3 regions of the Megalodesulfovibrio paquesii genome follow, and region 2 is predicted to be linked to each of the others. Evidence: riboswitches for the same ligand, from Rfam matches in the RefSeq annotation. Region 2 holds a riboswitch; each other region holds the start of a gene.
The links. Region 2 has a riboswitch for cobalamin ahead of ACYQ00_RS20525 (ribonucleoside triphosphate reductase). Riboswitches for the same ligand answer to the same signal wherever they lie in the genome.

Region 1: linked by a shared signal. The riboswitch ahead of metE (5-methyltetrahydropteroyltriglutamate--homocysteine S-methyltransferase) and the one ahead of ACYQ00_RS20525 (ribonucleoside triphosphate reductase) in region 2 are both predicted to bind cobalamin.
Region 3: linked by a shared signal. The riboswitch ahead of ACYQ00_RS11065 (sirohydrochlorin cobaltochelatase) and the one ahead of ACYQ00_RS20525 (ribonucleoside triphosphate reductase) in region 2 are both predicted to bind cobalamin.

Annotation. Positions count from the first base shown of each region.
Region 1 is NZ_BAAIGQ010000005.1:845,715-850,726, reverse strand. It holds gene ACYQ00_RS10425 (SufB/SufD family protein) at 1-792, shown strand, start outside; gene metE (5-methyltetrahydropteroyltriglutamate--homocysteine S-methyltransferase) at 872-3,148, opposite strand; cobalamin riboswitch at 3,337-3,458, opposite strand; gene ACYQ00_RS10415 (metal-dependent hydrolase) at 3,700-4,155, shown strand; gene ACYQ00_RS10410 (PAS domain-containing sensor histidine kinase) at 4,419-5,012, shown strand, end outside.
Region 2 is NZ_BAAIGQ010000009.1:7,075-12,086, reverse strand. It holds gene ACYQ00_RS20540 (WxcM-like domain-containing protein) at 1-175, shown strand, start outside; gene ACYQ00_RS20535 (hypothetical protein) at 255-2,162, shown strand; gene ACYQ00_RS20530 (hypothetical protein) at 2,189-2,722, opposite strand; cobalamin riboswitch at 2,904-3,113, shown strand; gene ACYQ00_RS20525 (ribonucleoside triphosphate reductase) at 3,251-5,012, shown strand, end outside.
Region 3 is NZ_BAAIGQ010000005.1:986,221-991,232, reverse strand. It holds gene ACYQ00_RS11070 (heavy metal translocating P-type ATPase) at 1-887, shown strand, start outside; cobalamin riboswitch at 1,126-1,325, shown strand; gene ACYQ00_RS11065 (sirohydrochlorin cobaltochelatase) at 1,441-2,484, shown strand; gene ACYQ00_RS11060 (hypothetical protein) at 2,575-2,757, shown strand; gene ACYQ00_RS11055 (phosphodiesterase) at 2,744-3,589, opposite strand; gene ACYQ00_RS11050 (ABC transporter ATP-binding protein) at 3,586-4,665, opposite strand; gene ACYQ00_RS11045 (ABC transporter permease) at 4,652-5,012, opposite strand, start outside.

The sequences.
Region 1 (5,012 bases), on a different contig from region 2:
CAGTCCTGCCTGTTCATCAAGGGCAATCAGGTCGGCCAGAATGTCCACAACCTCATCATTGTGGAAGAGGATTCGGAGCTGCACATCATCACCGGCTGCGCCGTGGCACATGACGCCAAGGGTGCGGCCCATATGGGCATCTCTGAATTCTATATCAAAAAGGGCGGAAAACTGTCCTTCACCATGATCCACAACTGGGGCGAGGACACCACCGTGCGTCCCCGGTCTGCTGGCGTGGTCGGGCAGGATGGCGTGTTCATCAACAACTACATCCTGCTCAAGCCCGTACGGGATTTGCAGATGTATCCCAAGATCACCCTGGACGGCGAAGGCGCCGTGGCCCGCTTCAACTCCGTGGTGGTCACCCCTCCCGGCTCCTATGTGGACGCCGGCAGCGAGGTGGTGCTGAACGCGCCCAACACCCGCACGGAAATCATCGCCCGCACCCTGACCACCGGCGGCGTGATCATCAACCGCGGCCGCATCTCCGGCACCCACGTGCCTGCCAAGGGGCACCTGGAATGCAAGGGGCTGATCCTGGGCGGCGGCAAGATCCACGCCATCCCCGAACTGGTGGCCGACGTGGACGGCGTGGAGCTTTCCCACGAAGCTGCCGTGGGCAAGATTGACCAGGAAGAAATCGAATACCTCATGGCCCGTGGCCTGGACGAGGATGAAGCCACCTCCACCATCGTCCGGGGCTTCCTGAACGTGGACATCCAGGGCCTGCCCCCGGCCCTGCAGGAAGTCATCGAAAAGACCCTGGCCGACAGCGAAAAGAACATGTTCTAGAGCATGTTCCTTTGAGAACGACCCGTGTGAGAGGGAGCCTCTTTTCAAAAGGGGCTCCCTCTCGTTTTCTGGTCTCGTCCTATCTGCCCTGCACCTCGGCCCGGACGGCCTTGGCCGCGGCGACGAGGTTGGCCAGGCTGCGCATGGTTTCCGGCCAGGCGCGGGTTTTCAGGCCGCAATCCGGATTGACCCAGAGCCGTTCGGCGTCGATGACTTCCAGCGCCTTGCGCAGCAGCTGCACCATCTCCTCCACCTCGGGCACGCGGGGGCTGTGAATATCGTAGATGCCAGGGCCGATGTCGTTGGGGTAATCAAAGTCGTTGAAGGCCTGCAGCAGGGTCATGCCACTGCGGCTGGACTCGATGCTGACCACATCCGCATCCATGGCCGCAATCCAGCGCAGGATGGGGCCGAACTCGCTGTAGCACATATGGGTGTGGATCTGGGTGCCATCCTGCACGCCGGAGGAGGCCAGACGGAAGGCCTCCACGGCCCACTCCAGATAGGTCTCCTGGGCCTCGGGAGCCAGAGGCAACCCCTCGCGGAACGCGGCTTCATCGATCTGGATGATCTGTACACCCGCGGCTTCCAGATCCTGCACTTCATCGCGGATGGCCAGGGCGATCTGCCTGCAGACCTCCGAGCGTGGCAGGTCATCGCGCACGAAGCTCCAGTTCAGGATGGTCACCGGACCGGTGAGCATGCCCTTGACCGGCTTCCTGGTCAGGGACTGGGCATGGCCGATCCAGCGCAGGGTCATGGGGCCGGGGCGGGAAACATCCCCCAGAATGATGGGCGGCTTGACGCAGCGGCTGCCGTAGCTCTGCACCCAGCCGTTACCGCTGAAGCGAAAGCCCTGGAGCATCTGGCCGAAGTATTCCACCATGTCATTGCGTTCGGATTCGCCATGCACCAGCACGTCCAGACCCAGCGCCTCCTGCCGGGCGACGGTGTCGGCAATGGTCTGTTCCAGGAACTGTGCATAGGCATCGTTGCTCATCTCGCCGCGGCGGTGGGCCAGACGGGCGGTTCGGATCTCGGCCGTTTGCGGAAAGGAGCCGATGGTGGTGGTGGGCAAGAGCGGCAGCTGCAGTGCCGCCTGCTGCAGCCCTTTGCGCACCGGGAACGGGCTTTGCCTGCGGGTCATTGCCGGCTCCACCGCAGCGATCCGTTCGCGAACGGCCGGGTCGCACAGTTCCGGAGCAGCCCTGCGCTCGGCCAGGCAGGCGGCATTCTCCGCAAAAAAAGCCTCGTCCGCATTGCCCGCCACGGCCTCCCCAAGCGCGGCCACCTCGCGGCACTTTTGCGCGGCAAAGGCCATCCAGCGTCGCTCGCGTGCAGGCAGGAGCGTTTCCGACTCCAGATCCACCGGGCTGTGCAACAGGCTGCAGCTGGAGCCGAGCAGCAGCCGCTCCACTCCCAGGCGGCGGGCCAGTTCCTCAGCCCGCTGGCGGGCCGCATTCAGATCAGTTTTCCAGATATTGCGCCCGTCCACCAGTCCGAGGGAGAGCCGCATGCCGCCAGGCAGACGGCTGACCACGGCCTCCAGCTCCTGCCGGCCGCGCACGGCGTCCACATGCACGGCTGCAAAGCCAGAGTCCAGAGCCAGCTCCAGATTTCGCCCAAGTGGGCCATAGTAGGCAGCCAGCATCACGGGACAATCGCCCGCAGCACGGCGGATGGCCTTGCAGGACTGGGCAAAAAAGGCCCGGGCGTCCGGGGACATCTCGGTGCACAGAATCGGCTCATCCAGCTGGATCCACTTGCTGCGCACGGCCGCCTGCCGCACAAGTTCGGCGTAGGCCTCCAGCAGCGCGGGCATGAGCGCCCAGCGGTCCGCACCATGATCCTCGCGGCACAGGCTCAGAAAGGTGATGGGCCCAAGCAGCACGGTTTTGGGTCGAAATCCCAGGGACTGGGCCAGGGCGGCATCCTCAATGGCGGGCAGGCCCCCCGGGGTGGGCTGCAGGCCGGGCGAGAGCTCGGGAACCATAAAGTGGTAGTTGGTATCAAACCACTTTTTCATGGCCATGGCCGGGAGGTTGCGGGCGGCGTCGCCCCTGGCCATGCGGAAGTAGCGGTCCTGAGCCGATTCGCCGTCCTGGGCCACAAAGCGGGGCGGCACAAGCCCCAGTGCGACCGCCGTGTCCAGCACGTGGTCGTACAGGGAGAAATCTCCGACAGCCACCAGGGAGAGCCCGGCCTCGCGCTGGAGGGCCCAATGCCGGATTTTGAGCTCGCGCGCGGTGGCATCCAGCTGTTCTGCGCTGCTCTCACCGCGCCAACGTTTTTCCAGGGCAACCTTGAGCTCGCGGGCCGAGCCGATTCTGGGAAATCCAAGCACATGCGTTTCCATTGCCAAAACTCCTTGCCGTTCGCGTGTTGAACAAAGGAGCGGAGATGCAACGCGGGGGGAACACAGGGGCGGGAACAACACAACGGCGCAAACGCGTTCGGGAGCGCCGGGCTCCTGGCAAACGCGCGTATGCAGACTGGTTGCCACTCCTGCCTGGCACGCGAGGCAGTCTTGCTCCAGAACAGGGCGTCTTCTGGCTTCCGGCCCCTTGCGCAATGCCTGACCCTTCCCATTTCCGCAGAAACAGTGGCCCAGGCGGGGAGATTGCCGGTTACAGCGGCGCGTCCGCGACGGATTTACACCGTCTTCCGTTTCCTGTTCTTGCGGGCTGTCTAGCGCAGGGGGGCGGAGAAGTCAAAAGGGGCTGTGCCCCACTGTGATCAACACACATCAACCCGGCGCAACCAACAGCCACCCTTCCCCACTCTCGTCAAAAATAATAGACAATAATTCAAGGATGTTATTTCACGTGAAACATCGATCAACCACTGAAATCTTGACTTTCCACGCGTGAGCAGCAAGGAAATGGCTGGACGCACCTGAGCCCAGAGATGAGTATGCCCGGATACAAGCTGCACCTCGCCTTCGGTGGTGTTGTGATTGGAGGTGGACTGGCAGCGGCACACCATCACAACCTGGCCACCTTCGATCCCTTTACCGCCACCATGCTGATGCTCATCGGGTTGGGCGCTTCCATCTTCCCGGATGTGGACACCAACTCCAAGGGCCAGCACCTTTTTTACGCCCTCCTGGCCGTGGTGGACATGGTACTCATGGCCCAAGAGCGATACAAGTGGTCGGCAATATTAGGATTTATTGCCATGCTGCCCGCCATTTCGCGCCACCGGGGCTTTACGCACCGGTGGTGGGCGGCGCTTCTTATCCCGGCCCTGGTCTGCGCCTTGCCCCTGTGGTTCTATCAACTTCCCTGGCAGGCCGTTCTCCCGGGCTACCTTGCCGCCGTGTTGGGCTATCTCAGCCATCTGGTCCTGGATGCTGTTGCCTGAACACCCGCTTTCTCCTCTTTTTTAGGATTGCTATTCCCTTGACATTATTGTGATAATTTGCCGCTGGACCTGTTCAGGCACCCATGGTAAGGAGCTACCCACTTCCGCACGTCCTTTTTGGCACATCCTTATACATCCTGTTGAGCCTCATGGCCGGCACCTCCTTGTCATCTGCTGCGTCGCAGCCACTTTTCTCAAGACACACTCTGCAAATATGTATTTTTGCAGGGATTTTTCTTTTGGTGCTCAATGGCTATTTTGCCATGCATTATCGCCAGCACCGCGTTGCCGCAGAACGCGCTGCTCTGGAACGACTGGAGGCAAGGCTTGTCGCCGTGCAGGGCGAAGGCGCCCTGGCGTTTCCGCCACCGGACGCCCTCCTGAAGGAATTGTTGCCACCGCAAAGCCTCCTGATTCTGGAGCGTCCGGGGCAGGACCCACTACGCCTGCTTCAAGGCTCCCCGGATTTTTCCTCCTCCGTGTTGCGAGCCACGCTGCCCACCCCTGAGGGGGGGCGCCTGATCCTGGAGCAGCCCTATTCCGAAGCCATGTCGCGCTGGCAGAGCGCCGCACGAACCGTGATCACCGGAATGGTGCTGGCCGATGTGCTGCTGCTGGCCTTTCTGGCGTTTCTCATCCGCTCTGCAACGCGGGCCCGGTTTTGGCAGGACCGCTGCAAGCACAACGAGGAAATGCTGGTAGCGCTTTTCGAAAATGCCAATCAGTACGTCGCCTTGCTAGACCCTATGGGCAAGGTGCTCAAGGTGAATCAGGCGGCCTTGCTGCGAATTGATGCCTCCCTTGAGCAGGTGCTTGGCTGTGCGTTTTGGGAACAACGCTGGTGGCGCCCCGAAGCC
Region 2 (5,012 bases):
GGACTGGGGCCTGCACATGCGCCCCGGCGTCTGGGGTACGCAGTACAATTTTTCGGCAGATGCCATCCTGGCCGTGTACGCCTCCCTGCCGTATGATCCGGCGGATTATGTCCGCAGTTTCGACGCGTTCATGGCCGAGTTCGGGACGCTGCAGCCGGATGCTTCCCGAAGCTGAGCCTGCCCGCCGCGCCCCTGGCCATTTCCGCCCTTTTTGACCCCTGTGCGCCTGGCCTTCGCCCGGCTTTGGAGAGAGCATGCGCCGTTCTGCGACACCCCATGATCACGGTGATACCGCCGGCGCTTCCGGCCCCGGGAGCGGCGTGCCCTGGCGCATGGGGTCGGAATCCCTGCGCGCCTGCCTGCGTCAGGACTGGTGGGCGCTGCTTATCGGCAGCCTGGCTGTGTTCGTCATGGCCGGCATGTTCACCAGCGGCAAGTCCGCCATGTTTGTGCCGGAACTGAGCTTCCCATACGTGTACACCGGCGACGGCCTGAGCCACGCCTGGCTCTCCCAGCGGGCCATGGAAGGATGGATTTTCGAGAATCCACGCAGCGGTTATCCCTTTGGATCCGCCTTCTTCGACTACCCCGGCTCGGACAGCGGCAATCTGCTGATCATCAAGGCCCTGGGCTGGTGCACCGGCACCTGGTACGGCGCCATGAACCTGTATTACCTGCTGAGCTACCCGGCGGTCTTTCTGGCGGCCTATCTGGTGGCCCGCCTGCTGGGCTTGCGGCAGGCCCTGAGTCTGGCCCTGGCCGTGCTTTATGCCATGGCGACCTACCATGCCCAGCGGCTGGGGCATATTTTTCTGACCTGGTATTTTGTGGCGCCGATCTTCTTTTATGCCGCCGTGGTAGCCAGCGCTGCCGGGGACGAGGGCCGGCGCTGGCGGTGGCGGGCCGGCCCGGGCTGGCCCCTGCTGGCGGTGCTGGTCGCCGCGGCCTCGTTCGGCGTGTATTACGCCTTTTTCGGGGTCATCCTGCTGGCCGTGGGGGGCATTGCGGGCTGGGTTCAGACCGGCCGCGCCGCACCCCTGGTCCGGGCCGGCCTGTACTGCGCCGCCGTGGCCGGCGGGGTGTTTCTCAATGTCGCGCCCTCAATCTGGTATCACCTGCTCCACGGCCCCAACCCGGAAGTGGCGGCCCGGCATGCGGCGGAATCCGAGTATCTGGGCTTCAAGATGATGCAGCTGCTGCTGCCGCGCGAGAATCACCGGCTGTTTTTTTTCAACTATTACAATAAAGCATACAACATAACCCGGCCGCTGATCAACGAGAACACCTCTGCCACCCTGGGCCTTGTGGGTGCGGCAGGGTTCCTGTTGTCCCTCTGGCATCTGCTTGTCATCGCTGCAGGCGGCGCACTGGAACGCCGGCTGCGGCTCATGAGCGTGTTTGGTCTGGTCCTGTTCCTGTTCGGGACAGTCGGCGGCCTGGGGGCGATGTTCTCGGCCTTTGTCTCACCCATGTTGCGCAGCTGGAACCGCATCAGTATTTTCATGGCCTTTGGGGCGTTGTTCACGCTGCTGCTGGTGCTGCAGCTGGCCTGCGAACGCTGGCTTTCCCCGCTGCGGGCCCGGCTGGTCATGGCCTTGCTGGCGGTGCTGCTGCTTCGCGTCGGGCTGTGGGATCAGACCCTTCCCTCCTTTGCAGGCCAGATCAATGCGACCGCCCAGGCTTTTCGGCAGGAGCAGGCCTTTATCCAATCCATTGAAGCCCAGCTGCCGCCGGGCAGCGCGGTGTATCAGCTGCCGTACATGCCATTTCCGGAGCAGCCTTCCTTGGAACGGCTGGAAACCTATGACCTAGCGGCGGGATATCTGCACTCGAGCACCCTGCGCTGGAGCTACGCCGGCATCCGGGGCCGCGAAGGCGACCTCTTTTACCGCGCCCTGGCCCGGGAGCCTCTGCCGCGTCAGCTGGAGGTGCTGCAGCGTCTGGGGTTTGCCGGGGTGTATGTGGACCGCCGGGGCTACGCGGACAACGCCACCGCTCTGGTGACCTCTCTGGAGGATCTGACGGGAGCGCCGCCCGCAGTGGTCCGCGCCGATGGCGAGGTGGTCTTCTTCCGCCTGCCCAACGCCACGCAGCCGCTGCCGGACGGCTTGCCTGCTGCCGAGATTTTTGCCAGGGCCGGCGTTGCCCCGCCGCCTCAATAGCCGCAAGATCGCGCCCGGACATCACCCTAGAAATGAAAGCCCTCCAGCGCCCGCTGTAGCAGGGGATCCACCTCGGCCTTGCGGGCGGCGTCGTACACAAGGCGAATGGAATAGAAGACGTCCTGCCGCAACCAGGTCTTTTGGTAGAGAATCCGGCCGTTCAGATACCCGGACACCACGAACCAATCCTTTTTGGTGGTGTGATAGGTCACCTGCAGGCCGTCCTCCTGCCGGGCCTGGGCATAGGCCTGGGGCAGGGTCTCGTCCAGGGCGTTGTGCGCGGCCCAGACCAGCAGTTCGATGCCCCCATCCGGTGCAAGAAAGCGGCGGCCGTCGCCGTTGTCCGCCTCGGGCCGGGCAGTGAGCGCCCCGGCCGGAAGGCACAGCTCGTAGCCAAAGCGGCTGTTGCGGTAGCAGTCCTGTCCGGCCGCCGCGGCCGCCGGCCCGCCCGTGGCAAGCAAAAAAATAAACGCAACAAGTCCAATGTGTTTGGTGAAAAATTCCATCAGGATTGTCCGCATGCCCCGGCCATGGTGTGGAAGCTTCATGTGTGGCTGCATGTGTTGCTCCTCCCGTTTATCCAAGGCTGGCGCGGGGATCGCGCGGAGGCTCGCTGCCGGATCATCCTATCACAAGGAGGGAGCCAGTCAAATTTCAGTTGGTCAAGCGTGACATCTGTTGGGATCCGTTGACAGAAGTCAAATTTTGTTGAGCTGAGTTGACTTGAGCGCATCTCCGGACGTATATCAGGGCTGTGCTGGCGCCTGTCCTTCTGGGACGGCGGCAAGAGGGAACCCGGTGTAAATCCGGGGCTGCCCCGCAGCGGTGAGCGAAAACAACCCCCGCCATAGGCACTGGGCTTTGGGCCTGGGAAGCGGCGGACAGTAGGCCCCCGGCCCTGCGGCCGGCTTGTTCGCAAGTCCGAAAACCTGCCAGCGCCGTCTGCAACGCCCGTTTGCGGACGCACCCACTGGGAGCCTCGAGGGAAGGCGGCCCGGCCATCCGGCGCGTTGGTTTGCGTCCGGAGGCCCTCCTTTCCTCGGTTCCATGACGATGCCGCGCAGTGCGGCGGCATCGCGGAGTATGCCATGCGGGAACCGATGCCTTGCGCCGAACTGAGTTCCGACGGCTCCCTGGAGCCGCTGTTTCCATCCGTCACCCCTCCTGCCTCGCCCCGTGTGGCTGCGGCTGTGCCTGCGCGCATTCGCAAGCGCGATGGCGCCGTGGTGGGCTTTGATGCGGACAAGATCTTTTTTGCCATCCGCCGGGCCGGCGCGGCCACGGGCGAGTTTGACGATACCGAGGCCCGGCTGCTGACCGCCCAGGCCGTCAAGGTCCTTTCCCACCGTTTTGCCGGGCAGATTCCGGATATCGAACGCATTCAGGATGTGGTGGAACAGGTCCTTATTTCGGCCAATCATTTCCAGACCATGCGCGCCTATTCCGTCTACCGGGACCAGCGCGCACGCCTGCGGCAGGACCGGAAAACCGTGGTGGACGTGGCCGCCTCGGTCAATGAATACCTGGACCGGCAGGACTGGCGCGTGGCCGCCAATGCCAATCAGGGCTATTCCCTTGGCGGGCTGATCCTCAATGTTTCCGGCAAGGTGGTGGCCAATTACTGGCTGAGCCACGTGTACCCGCCTGAAGTGGGCATGGCCCACCGCGAAGGCGATCTGCATATCCACGACCTGGACATGCTGGCCGGCTACTGCGCCGGCTGGTCCCTGCGCACCCTGCTGCAGGAAGGCCTGAACGGCGTGCCGGACAAGGTGGAGGCCAACCCGCCCCGGCACCTTTCCAGTGCTGTTGGGCAAATCGTCAACTTTCTCGGGACCTTGCAAAACGAATGGGCCGGCGCGCAGGCCTTTTCCTCCTTTGATACCTACATGGCGCCCTTCATCCGCAAGGACGCCCTGGAGTATGACCAGGTTCGCCAGTGTATCCAGGAGCTTATCTATAACTTGAACGTCCCCTCGCGCTGGGGCACGCAGACGCCCTTCACCAACCTGACCTTCGACTGGACCTGCCCCGAGGATCTGGCCGGCCAGCGTCCCGTGATTGGCGGGGAGGAAATGTCTTTTACCTACGGCGAGTTGCAGTACGAGATGGACATGATCAACCGGGCGTACATCGAGGTCATGACCGCCGGGGACGCCAAGGGCCGCGTGTTCACCTTCCCCATCCCCACGTACAACATCACCAAGGATTTCCCCTGGGAATCGCCCAACGTGGATATTTTGTTTGAAATGACAGCCAAATACGGCCTGCCGTATTTCCAGAACTTCGTGAATTCCGATCTGGAACCGAACATGGTCCGTTCCATGTGCTGCCGGCTGCAGCTGGACCTGCGCGAGCTGCTCAAGCGCGGCAACGGGCTCTTTGGCAGCGCCGAGCAGACCGGGTCCGTGGGCGTGGTGACCATCAACTGCGCCCGGCTGGGCTACATGCACCGTGGGGACGAAGCCGCCCTGCTCGCCCGCCTGGATGCCCTGCTGGACATTGCCAAGACCAGCCTGGAGATCAAACGCAAGGAGATCAGCCGGCGCATGGACGCCGGGCTGTTCCCATACACCAAGCGCTACCTCGGCTCCCTGCGCAACCACTTCTCCACCATCGGCGTCAACGGCCTCAATGAGATGGTCCGCAACTTCACCAATGATGCCGAGGACATCACCACCCCAGCCGGCTATGCCCTGGCCGTGCGGCTGCTGGATCATGTCCGGGAGCGCATGACCGAATTCCAGGAAGAAACCGGCCATCTGTACAACCTGGAAGCCACCCCGGCCGAAGGCACCACCTATCGTTTTGCCAAGGAAGACCGCAAACGCTTCCCCGGCATCCTCCAGG
Region 3 (5,012 bases), on a different contig from region 2:
AGCAACATTACGGGCATCCCGTGGCCCGCGGGGTTCTGGCCGAAGCCCACCGGGCAGGCCTGCTCCTCGATCCGATCGGCGAGGTTGAATACCATGTTTCCCATGGCGTCTGCGGCGTGGTGGATGGCGTCCGCGCCCTGATCGGCAGCCGGCGGTTTCTGGATCAGTTTCCGGAAACAATCTGGTCGGGCAACGCGCATGCGGAGCAGCTGGCCGCTGCGTTGCGAGCCCAGGGCAAGATGGCCCTGTATGTGGTCCAGGGCACCGTCATTCAAGGCGTTCTCGGCCTGCAGGAACAGGTGCGGCCCGAGGCCAGGACCGCATTGCAGGGACTGCGACAGCTCGGCGTCCAAAAACTGGTGGTCCTTACCGGTGACCATCGCCGGACCGCCGCACAGCTCCTGGATCAGCTGCCGGAACTGGACGCCATTCACTGGGAGCTCAAACCAGAAGACAAGGCCCGCATCGTCGGGCAGTTGAAAAGGAAAGGCCACTGCGTGGCCGTAGTCGGGGATGGCGTGAACGACGCGCCAGCCCTGGCCAGCGCGGACCTGGGCATCTGCATGCCGCATGGCGGGGATCTGGCTCAGGCCTCGGCCCAGGCGATCATCCTGCAAGAGGATCTGCGCGCCCTCTGCGCGGGCCGGTACATCGCGTTGCGGCAGCATCGAATCCTGCAGCATTGCCTGTGGCAAGGCGTGGCCGTCAACACCAGCCTGCTGGCCCTGGCCGCCGCCGGCGTGCTTTCGCCTCTGGCTGCGACCGTACTGCACAATGCCAACACCTTCTCCCTGATGGGCTACGCCATGGCCCGGGCCGGCGGATCCCACATGTCGGGACGCTGCACTTCCTCTGACGACACACCGCGCGCACTCGCCACGCGTTGACGCTGGTCACCTCAACGAGTCCCAGTCTGGCGAAGGGGGGCCACCAAGTCACCGGCGCTGCAACAGCCCGGGGAACAGGCAATGGCCGCGCTGTGATACCTTTACCACCATTGACCGGCAGCTTTTCGGCAGCTGTTCGATGGCATGGAGCAACCGCCACCGGCTGCGCCATTGTCGGGTGGATGCAGCGCCCCTGCCTGCTGTGTGGCATGCATCTTGACGACGTGGCATCCTGCGCGATACGAACAGCGCGTCTGGTGTTCCGCCAAGGAGCACAAGAGGGAATCCGGTGTGAATCCGGAGCGGACCCGCCGCTGTAGCCCCGGCCCTGCAACGCAGGGAAGCACAATGCCCCATGCGCGCCACTGTCCGACACGGATGGGAAGGCGGGGCGGAGTCCGGGGGAGCCAGAATACCTGCCAGACGTGTCACCCCAGGCAACGGGTCTTTGCCGGCACGGGGATGTCGGCGCTTGCCTGCGTGTGTCGCTCCTCCTCGAAATCCGGCGGATACTGGTGTTGTCCAATCCGGAATCGAGTGAGGAGTATTTTTCATGCCCAGCCCTGTTCTCGACCCTTTTCTGCACTGCTGCCATCACCATGATCACGGGAACGGAAGCGGGCAGGACCGGCTTTGCCGGCACGATCATGCACATGCGGATGAGGATGGTGTGCATCATGAGACTCATGATCACGCGCATGATCATGAGCACCACCACGCCCCTGGCCGGCCCCGGCCTGCCCGGCCGGGCATTCTCCTGGCCGCCTTCGGGGTAGCCCTTGCCGATGCGGGCCAGGGCTACGCAGCCATGGAGGCCGAGGTCAGGGAGCAGTTCCCCGGCGTTCCTGTGGCCTGGGCGTACACGGCCCACAAGGTGCGGCGAAAGCTGGCCGCGCGAGGCCAATCGCAGGATTCCGTGGCCGTGGCCCTCTCCCGGCTGCACGATGACGGGGTGACCCATCTGGTGGTGCAATCCCTGCACACCGTGCCTGGAGTGGAATACCATTGGACCCGTGACCAGGCCCTGGCCTACCAGCATCCACGCAAGGGATTTCAGCAGGTTGTCATCGGAAGCCCCCTCCTGACCAGCGAGGAAGACCTCGCCCGCGCCCGGCAGGCCCTGGCAGGATACATTCCTCCCGAGCGCCGGCAGGAAGAGGCCGTGGTGCTCGTGGGCCATGGCACCTACCATCACGGGCAGCAGCGTTATCTGGATTTTGAGGCCTGCATCCGCCAGGACGACCCGCTTGCCTTTCTTGGCGCGCTGATGGGCCGGCCTGGGGAGCGACTGGGCATCGCGGCTGTTCTTGACCGGCTGCAGGCGGCCGGCGCGGCCCGCTGCTGGCTGGTGCCGTTCATGAGCGTGCCGGGACATCACGTGCAGGTGGACATCCTGGGCCAGTCTTCCCGGTCCTGGAAAACGATGCTCCAGGCCGCGGGCATCGAGGTCCTGACCCGACCCACCGGAACGCTGGAGCACGCGCCATTCCGGGCGCTATGGATGGAACATCTCCGTCATGCCTTCACCTCGCTGCAGCAGGAGCATCCGGCCGCGAGTTGTGGCCATCATCATGGAGAGCATCATGCACATTTCTGATGGCGCCCTGGCCGCGCCCGTGCTCATCGGCGGCGCGGCCTGCGGGCCTTGCAACAGCAGGGACCGCGCATTGCCGACATGGAGCATCCCATGACCCTGCCCTGCCCGATCCTGCTGGCCCTGGAACAGGCACGGTACAGTAAGTATCCTGGCAGTCAGAATCCTGCACTGAATGACCTGGACATTTCCCTGGCCGCCGCGCTTTCCATGCGCCCCCGGACCCTCCTGCTCGACGCGCCAGGCCCGAGCCAGGCCCGATTCAGTCGTCAATGAGGCCGTGTTCGTCAAAAAAAGGATACGGCCCCTCATGCTGACCGCTGAAGACCTGGTGGCTCACCAGGCCATTCCTGCATGACCAGGCGTGAAGCAGAAAACCCGGGGGTTCCAGCATGAACTGCGAGGGCGCATCGGGGCGGAGATCCAGGGCCACCTGATGTGCGGGCGCCGGCGCCGTCAGTACCCTGCGCCCGCCGCACTGTCCGGCAATCAACCGGTGCAGATGCCCGCAGGCCACCAGCTCCACCTGCGGGTGGGCGATGAGCAATGTGCGCAGCCCGTCGAGCCCTTCCACGAAGCCGATGTCGTCCATGTGGCCGATAAAGGTGTGCATGGGCGGGTGGTGCATGGCCAGCACCGTGGGCCGGCGCGGGGTTCTGGCCAGTTCCCTGGCCAGCCAGGCCAGCCGGGCCGGGCAGAGGCCACCCGCTGCCGCGCCAGGGATGAGGGTATCCAGGGCCAGCAGGCGCAGGGGGCCGATGTCGCAGCTGTACTGCAGGAATTCCGATTCTGGGGATACCGGCAGGGGGCGGCCGTGGCGTGCAAATGCCGCAGCCAGGGCCGCGCGCTGGTCATGATTTCCCGGCACGGGGTACATGGGCAGGGGCGTGGCCGTAAGCAGTTCCAGCAAGTGGTCATACTCCTCGGGCCGGCCGAAATCCGTCAGGTCGCCGGTAAGCAGCACGGCATCGGGTTGCTGGGGCAGGCGGGCCAGTGTCTCCAGGCATTGGACGAGGCCGGCGGCAATGTCCACGCGCCCGTATGCCAGGCGGCCCGGCAGCTTGATGTGCAGATCGGAAATGTGGGCGATGAGAAAGAGTTCGTTCATGACTCGGTTGCCGGCAAGAGGCGGTGTTGCGGGAAGCGCACAGTCACCGTGGCTCCCGGATGAAAGGGACAGGGCTTGTTCGCATAACAGAGCATCTCATGCCCTTCCTGGGTGGAAAGCCGCAGCTGGATGCGTTCGCCCAGATAGGCGCGCTGGACCACCGTGGCCAGGGGTTCGTCGGGCAGATCCGGATGCCGTTCCCCCACGGCCACGTCCCCCACGGCCACGTCCTCGGGCCGCAGTAGCACGGCCTGCTGACCGGCCAGCTGGGGCGGACAGGCAACCCGTACCCCACCCAGACGGATCACCCCCTGCGCCAGATCCTCGGCGCTGCGTTCCAGGCGGTTCACCCGGCCCAGAAACTGGGCCACGAACGGGTGGGCCGGTTGTTCGTACAGCGCCTCCGCACTGCCGGTCTGCACAATGCGGCCCTGGTGCATCACGGCCAGCCGATCGGCAATGACCATGGCCTCCTGCTGATCGTGGGTCACGTGCAAGGTGGTGATGCCCAGCCGCCGCAGCAGCACGGCCAGTTCGTCGCGGAGCGATTCCTTGAGCTTGGCGTCCAGGGCCGTCAGGGGTTCGTCAAGCAGCAGCACCCTTGGCTGGATGGCCAGGGCCCGCGCCAGGGCCACACGCTGCTTCTGCCCGCCGGAAAGCTCTGCCGGCCGTCGCCCTTCCAGCCCGTTCAGATGCATCAGTTCCACCAGCTCCCCTACCCGCCGGGCCAGCTTTTCCGGGGAGGTGCGACGCAGCTTCAGGCCATAGCCGATGTTCGCCTGCACGGTCATGTGCGGGAACAGGGCGTAATGCTGGAAGACCATGCCCACCCCGCGCGATTCCACGGGCAAGGCAGTCACATCCTCCCCGCCATAGCGCACCGTGCCACCAGGATCCGGGGCACACAGGCCGGCCACCAGACGCAGCAGGGTCGTCTTGCCGCAGCCGGAAGGCCCCAGCAGGGCCACGATTTCCCCGGGTTCCAGGGTCAGCTCGCAGGGGTGCAGGGCCTGGGTGTCGCCATAGCGCTTGGCGCACCGGATCACCTCCACCCGGATGGGATCAACTGTTTGCATAGGTCCTCTCAATGGCTGCCGAAATGGCCTGCATGGCCCACAACACCGGCAACACCACGATGAAAAACATCAACGTATAGGCCGAACCCACCTCCAGCCGCATGGAGGCATACGAATCCGCCAGCCCCACAGGCAGGGTGCGGGTGTACGGCGTATGCAGCATCCAGGTCAGGTTGAACTCGCCCACAGACAGGGTAAAGACCATTAAACATCCGGCCAGGATGGAGGGCAAGGCGCAGGGAGCCAGCACGCCCAGAAAGCGCTGCGGAAAACCCGCGCCCAGGGTGCGGGCGGCTTCTTCCAGACTGCGCAGGTGCTCGGAGGCAAAGGCCGCACTGACTGTGCGC